2 regions of the Pseudoxanthomonas sp. LH2527 genome follow, and region 1 is predicted to be linked to the other one. Evidence: predicted binding sites of a transcription regulator. Region 1 holds the regulator's gene; the other holds the start of a gene.

Region 1 (3,408 bases):
AGCTGATGGAGGACTACGGCTTCGACGCCGGCATCACCCGCGACATCGCCCTGCAGATTCCGGCCGATACCGAAGCGCATCGCGGCCGCGGCCTGATGCTGGGCCTGCTGTCGAAGAAGCTGCCGGTGCTCGACACCGACCTGCTGGACACCGGCGGCGTGATCGCCTTGGTCGGCCCCACCGGCGCCGGCAAGACCACCACCATCGCCAAGCTGGCCGCCTGCTTCGCCCAGCGCCACAACCCGCGCGACGTGGCGCTGGTGACCACCGACACCCTGCGCGTCGGCGGCCGCGAGCAGCTGCATGGCTATGGCCGCCAGCTCGGCATCGCCGTGCACGAGGCCGACAGCGCGCAGGCCCTGGCCTTGGTGCTGGAACGCCTGCGCGACTACAAGCTCGTGCTGATCGACACCGCCGGCCTGGGCCAGCGCGACCGCAACCTGGTCGGCCAGCTCAACTGGCTGCGTGCCTCCGGCCAGGTGAAGACCCTGCTTTGCCTGCCGGCCAATTCGCACTTCTCCGACCTGGACGAAGTGGTCCGCCGCTTCAGCACCGTGCAGCCGCAAGGCGTGGTGCTGACCAAGCTGGACGAGACCGGCCGCCTGGGCAGCGCACTGAGCGTGGTCGTCGACCACCAGCTGCCGATGACCTGGGTGACCGACGGCCAGCGCGTTCCCGACGACCTCCATCGCGCCAACAGCGCCCACCTCGTGCTGCGGCTGGACCAGCTGCGCCGCGAAGCCGACGAACCCTGCTCGACCGAGGCCACCCATGTCGCCTGACCACCCGCTGCAGACCAATCCCCGCAGCACCCCGCCGTTGCCCGGCGCGTTCCATCCCGTGCGCGTCGTCGCCGTCACCGGCGGCAAGGGCGGCGTGGGCAAGACCAACGTCTCGGTCAACCTGGCCGTGTCGCTCGCCGAGATGGGCAAGCGCACCCTGCTGATGGACGCCGACCTGGGCCTGGCCAACGTGGACGTGCTGCTCGGCCTGTCGCCGAAGTTCACCCTGGCCGACCTGGTGGCCGGCCGCTGCGGGCTGGAGGATGTGCTGCTGGAAGGTCCTGAGGGCGTGCTGGTAGTGCCGGCGTCGTCGGGTTTCCGCCACATGGCCGAACTGACCCCGGCCGAACACGTCGGCCTGGTCAACGTGTTCTCAGAACTCCAGCGCGCCCTCGACTTCATGATCGTCGACACCGCCGCCGGCATCACCGACAGCGTGCTGACCTTCTGCCAGGCCGCGCAGGACACCGTGGTGGTGGTCTGCGACGAACCGGCCTCGATCACCGACGCCTACGCGCTGATCAAGGTGCTGGCGCGCGAGCGCGGCCTGGACCGCGTGCACGTCATCGCCAACATGGTCCGCGACCCCAACGAGGGCCGCAAGCTGTACGAGAAGCTCGCCCGCGTCTGCGAACGCTTCCTCGGCGACGTTGCCCTGCACTACCTGGGCGCCGTGCCGCAGGACGACTGGCTGCGCCGCGCCGTGCAGCGCCAGCAGGCGGTGGTGAAGGCCTACCCGGGCAGCCCCTCGGCGCGCGCCATCACCGACATCGCACGCACCACCGCACGCTGGCAGCCGCCGGTGGGCGCGCGCGGCAACGTGGAATTCTTCGTCGAACGCCTGATCCAGCGGGGGGTGGCCGCATGAACACCGCCGCCGCCCAATACCGCGCGGTGCAGCGAAGCGCCGCCAACGACTTCGTCACCCAGCACGCCGACCTGGTCCGCCGCATCGCCCATCACCTGGCGGCGCGACTGCCGGCCAGCGTGGAGATCGACGACCTGATCCAGGCCGGCATGATCGGCCTGCTGGAAGCCTCGCGCAGCTACGACGCCGAACAGGGCGCCTCGTTCGAGACCTACGCCTCCATCCGCATCCGCGGCTCGATGATCGACGAGATTCGCCGTGGCGACTGGGTCCCGCGCTCGGTGCACCGCCGCGCGCGCCAGGCCGCCGCCACCGTGCGCGAGATCGAACAGCGCACCGGCCGCGCCGCCATCGCCACCGAAGTCGCGAGCGCGATGGAGATGCCGCTGCCCGAATACCTGCGCCTGATGGAAGACGCCGCGCGCGGCCAGGTGCTGAGCCTGGAGTCGCACATCGACGACCACGGCGAGCCGAACACCTCGCGTACCGGCGGTCCCTCGCCGCAGCAGAACCTGGAACGCAGCGAGTTCCGCCAGCAACTGGTCAAGTGCATCGGCCAGCTGCCCGAACGCGAGCAGCTGGTGCTGTCGATGTACTACGAGCAGGAGCTCAACCTGAAGGAAATCGGCGCCGTGCTCGGCGTGAGCGAGTCGCGCGTCTGCCAGATCCACGGCCAGGCGATGGTGCGCCTGCGCGGCCGCCTGCAGGTGTTCGAGAAGGCCGATGCGGGGCTGGGAGACGATGAGTGAAAGGACGGGGAATCGGGAATAGGGAATAGGGAATAGGGAATGGAGAGTGGCGCTCTGCGTTGTCCGCAGGTCCGCGTTCCTTCGGACGCAACAAAACCGCTCCCCATTCCCCATTCCCTATTCCCGATTCCCCGCTACCCCTAAACCTTTCCCGGCCCCGGCCGATACCCCTTCCAGACTCGCCGTCCACGCAATACCGGAGCACCCGTGACCAACAAGAACATGCGCATCCTCATCGTGGACGACTTCTCCACCATGCGCCGCATCATCAAGAACCTGCTCAACGACCTGGGCTACACGAACACCGCCGAGGCCGAGGACGGCAACAGCGCGTTGACAGCGCTGGGCCAGGGTGGTTTCGACTTCGTGGTCACCGACTGGAACATGCCCGGCATGACCGGCATCGAGCTGCTGAAGGCGATCCGTGCCGACGACCGCTACAAGACCCTGCCGGTGTTGATGGTGACCGCCGAGGCCAAGCGCGAGCAGATCATCGAGGCGGCGCAGAACGGCGTGAACGGCTACATCATCAAACCGTTCACCGCGCAAACGCTGGAAGAAAAGCTGGGCAAGATCTTCGAACGCCTGGGAGCGGCCGCCTGATGAACGCCGTCGTCGACGCCACCGCTGCCCGCGCCGCGCTGGTGGAGAAACTGCAGCACGCCCTCGACGCCCTGGAACAGGGCGACGAAGCCGGCTGGCGTCGCGAGCTGGATGCCATCGCCGCCTGGCGCACGCAGCCGATGATGCAGGGCCTGGGACGGCTGGCGCGCGAACTCGCGCAGACGCTGGGCGAGCTGCCGCCGACCGGTCCGGACGAACTCGACGACGCCTGCTCACGCCTGGACCATGTGGTCGAAATGACCGAACAGGCCAGCCACAAGACGCTGGACCTGGCCGAACAGTGCCGCGGCTACGCCACCGAACTGAAAGCCACCGAGCTGTCACCGGCGCAGGCCGCGCTGGTGGACAGCATCGGCAAGGGCCTGTCCGAGATGGCGCTGGCGCA
Region 2 (3,408 bases), on a different contig from region 1:
GAAAAGGACGCCAGCCCGGAAGCCTTCGAGCTGGAGAGCCCGCACCTGCTCGAAGTGCGATTGAACGGCCTGGTCTGGGCCAAGGCCGGTGCGATGGTGGCGCGCAAGGGTGCGGTGAAGTTCACCCGCCAGGGCGTGCTGGAACAGGGCCTTGGCAACCTGCTGAAGAAGGCGGTCAGCGGCGAGGGCATGCAGCTGATGAAGATCGAAGGCCAGGGCCGCGTCTACCTGGCCGACGCCGGCAAGCGGATCACCCTGCTGCGGCTGGCCGGCGAGGCCATCTTCGTCAACGGCAACGACGTGCTGGCGACCGAGTCGGGCATCGAAAGCCGCATCACGATGATGCGCAAGGTCGCCGGCATGCTGTCGGGCGGCCTGTTCAACGTGCGCCTGAGTGGGCACGGCATCGTCGCCATCACCTCCCACTACGAGCCGCTGACGCTGCCGGTGAATGCGCAGACCGGACCGGTGTTCACCGATCCGAACGCCACCGTGGCGTGGTCGGGTGGCCTGACGCCGGAAATCATCACCGACATCTCGCTGGGGACGCTGCTGGGCCGTGGATCCGGCGAGAGCATCCAGCTGCGGTTCGCGGGCGACGGCTGGGTGGTCGTGCAGCCGTACGAAGAAGTCGCGCTGCAGCCGCGGCAGTAACCGACGCAGTAACCGTCGCGCAGGTCAGTTGCCGACGGCGCCCACCGAGACGCGGTTGCGGCCTTGCCGCTTGGCGCCATACAGCGCTTCGTCGGCGGCCCGCAGCAGGTCGTCGACGTGGCGGAACTGTTCCAGCGCGCCCTGCGTGGCCAGGCCGGCGGAGAAGGTGATGTGCAGCGGCTGGCCGTTGACGTGGGCCATCGCGGCGCCGGCGACCTCGGACAGGATGCGGCGCACCACATGGACCGCGGCGTCTTCGTTGATGCCCGGCAGCACGACCAGGAATTCCTCGCCGCCATAGCGGGCGACCACGTCGCTGCTGCGCACGTGCCGCATCAGCGACTTGGCGAAATTGCGCAGCACTTCGTCGCCGACCAGGTGGCCCCAGCGGTCGTTGACCTGCTTGAAGTCGTCCAGGTCGATGAAGGCGATCGACAGCGGCCAGCCGTGGCGGGTGGCGGCGTCGAACTCTTTCTCCAGCACTTCTTCCAGCTGGTTGCGGTTGTAGGCGCCGGTCAGCGGATCGCGGCGGACTTCTTCGGCCAGGCGGCGCGCGCGGTCCTCGTGTTCGTCGGCGTCCTTGCGCGCGCGTGCGGCTTCCTGGATCTCGCGCAGGTTGCGTACCACCAGCAACTCGCGCGCCTGGTCCAGCAGTGCCTGGATGCGCGCGGGCGGCGCGGGCGGGACGTCGAACATCGCGCAGACCTCGGGCAGCGCGGTGATCATGTCCTCGGTCAGCGCGAGGAAGGCGGCATAGTCCATGCCCAGCCGCGTGGCGACCTGCAGGGCGGCCTTGCGATGCGCTTCTTCGGTGCGGGCTTCGTCAGTGCCGGCGATCCAGATGTCGGCGACATGACCGGACACCGCGACGCAGGCATTGAACGTGGTGTCCGACGCGGACGCTTCGCTCTCCAGGATCGCCTCGCGCAGCAGGGCCGGCAGGTTCCACTGCCGCGCCAGCCAGCCGCCCACGGCCGCGTGGTCGCAGCCCAGCCACTCGCGTTCTGCCGCCAGCAGGGCGGCATTGTCCTGGGTGCGCTCGACCAGGTGCGCATACTCGTCGCCCAGCACTTCCAGCAGGGCCAGCATGCCGATGTCCTGCAGCAGGCCGGCCAGCATCAGTTCCTCGGCCTTGCGCATGCCGGCGTGCTGGCCGAGCAGGCGGCACGCCAGCGCGGCGATCACGCTGCGACGCCAGACGCGTTCCTGCGCGGCCGGATGGGTGCCGGTGCCGCAGCGCGTCAGCGAAAACCCCAGCGCCAGCGTCAGCGTGGCATTCAGGCCGAGCACCGTGAGCGCCTGCGACAGGTTCTCCACGCGGCGACGGCTGGCGTAGAGCGGGGAATTGGCGATGCGCAGCATGCGCGCGCTCAGCGCGGCGTCCAGACCGATCGTGTCGGCAGCGGTCGCCATCACCACCTCGGGGTCCTGCGCCAGCTCGATGATGCGCAATGCCACGCCCGGCGGGCTTGGCAGGTTGCGGCAATTCGACAACTGGGATTCGAGTTCGGGACGCATCCGAGGGCGGTACGCAGGAAGTGGGCGGGCGGGATGCCAGCAAGGCGTGACGGAGTGTCAGCTTTGTAGAAAGTTTCGGCGCGGACAGCGCGAACTTTAGCCAGCGGCGACGAACGGTCGCGGCAGGTGCATCGCCTTATTCCTTCGCACGCGCTGCCGGAAACAGGAAAGCCGCGGTTTCCCGCGGCTTTCCCGGTGCAGCGCAGGGCGCGTTGGCTTACGCCAGGCCGGCCTGCTTCATCACTTCGGCGGCGTAGTCTTCCACCACCTTCTCGATGCCTTCGCCGACCACCAGGCGCTGGAAGCCGACCACGTCGGCGCCGGCGGCCTTGACCACCTGCTCGACCGACTTGTCGCTGTCCAGCACGTACGGCTGGCCGTACAGGGTGACTTCGTTGACGATCTTGTTGATCTTGCCGGAGATAATCTTCTCCAGGATGTCGGCCGGCTTGGCCTTGTCCTTGTCGGACATCTTGGCCAGCTCGATTTCCTTTTCCTTCGCCACGAACTCGGCCGGCACGTCGGCGGCCTTGTTGTGCGGGGGGTTCATCGCGGCGATGTGCATCGCCAGGCCGCGGGCCAGTTCGGCGTCGCCGCCCTTGACCTCGACCAGCACGCCGATCTTGCCGCCGTGCACGTAGGCGGCCACGTTGTGGGCGCTGTCGATGGCGACCAGGCGACGGATCTGCATGTTCTCGCCCAGCTTGGCGATGGCGGCGGCGCGGGCTTCCTCGACGGTCTCGCCCGAGGCCAGCTTGGCGCTCTTCAGCGCTTCCACATCGGCGGCGCCCGAGGTCAGCGCGGCCTGCGCGATGGCGTCGGTGAAGGCGATGAAGTTGGCGTCCTTGGCGACGAAGTCGGTCTCGGAGTTGATCTCGACCAGCACGGCCTTGCCGCCGTCCTGGGCCACGGCCACGCGGCCTTCGGCGGTGACGCGGTCGGCCTTCTTGTCGGCCTTGGCCAGACCCGACTTGCGCAGCCACTCGGCGGCAGCGTCGATGTCGGCGTTGTTCTCGGTGAGCGCCTTCTTGCACTCCATCATGCCGGCGCCGGTGCGCTCGCGCAGTTCCTTGACCAGGGAAGCGGTGATTTCCACGGGATTACCTCTATTTGGATTGGCAAAGCCCCTCTTCCGTCGGGAGAGGGGTTGGGGCGAAGGTCCGGTGGAACCGCGACGCTCGAGGCGTCGACGTGATCACCGCACCCTCATCCGCCCTTCGGGCACCCCCGCCTTCG

Evidence for each region. Region 1 encodes FliA, which starts transcription of late flagellar genes. Its sites were predicted from a motif close to TAAAGTTTNNCNNNCNNNGGCCGATAA; they were not measured.
Region 2: a site for FliA is predicted at 2,245-2,271, ahead of MMG85_RS15460 (GGDEF domain-containing protein). Genes of this name have one in related genera too.

Annotation. Positions count from the first base shown of each region.
Region 1 covers NZ_JAKZBW010000011.1:14,281-17,688, forward strand. Annotated here, with positions in the region: gene flhF (flagellar biosynthesis protein FlhF) at 1-782, shown strand, start outside; partial or broken gene MMG85_RS08060 (MinD/ParA family protein) at 838-1,650, shown strand; gene MMG85_RS08065 (RNA polymerase sigma factor FliA) at 1,647-2,399, shown strand; gene cheY (chemotaxis response regulator CheY) at 2,622-3,002, shown strand; gene MMG85_RS08075 (protein phosphatase CheZ) at 3,002-3,408, shown strand, end outside.
Region 2 covers NZ_JAKZBW010000031.1:14,813-18,220, forward strand. Annotated here, with positions in the region: gene MMG85_RS15455 (AIM24 family protein) at 1-654, shown strand, start outside; gene MMG85_RS15460 (GGDEF domain-containing protein) at 679-2,172, opposite strand; gene tsf (translation elongation factor Ts) at 2,390-3,268, opposite strand.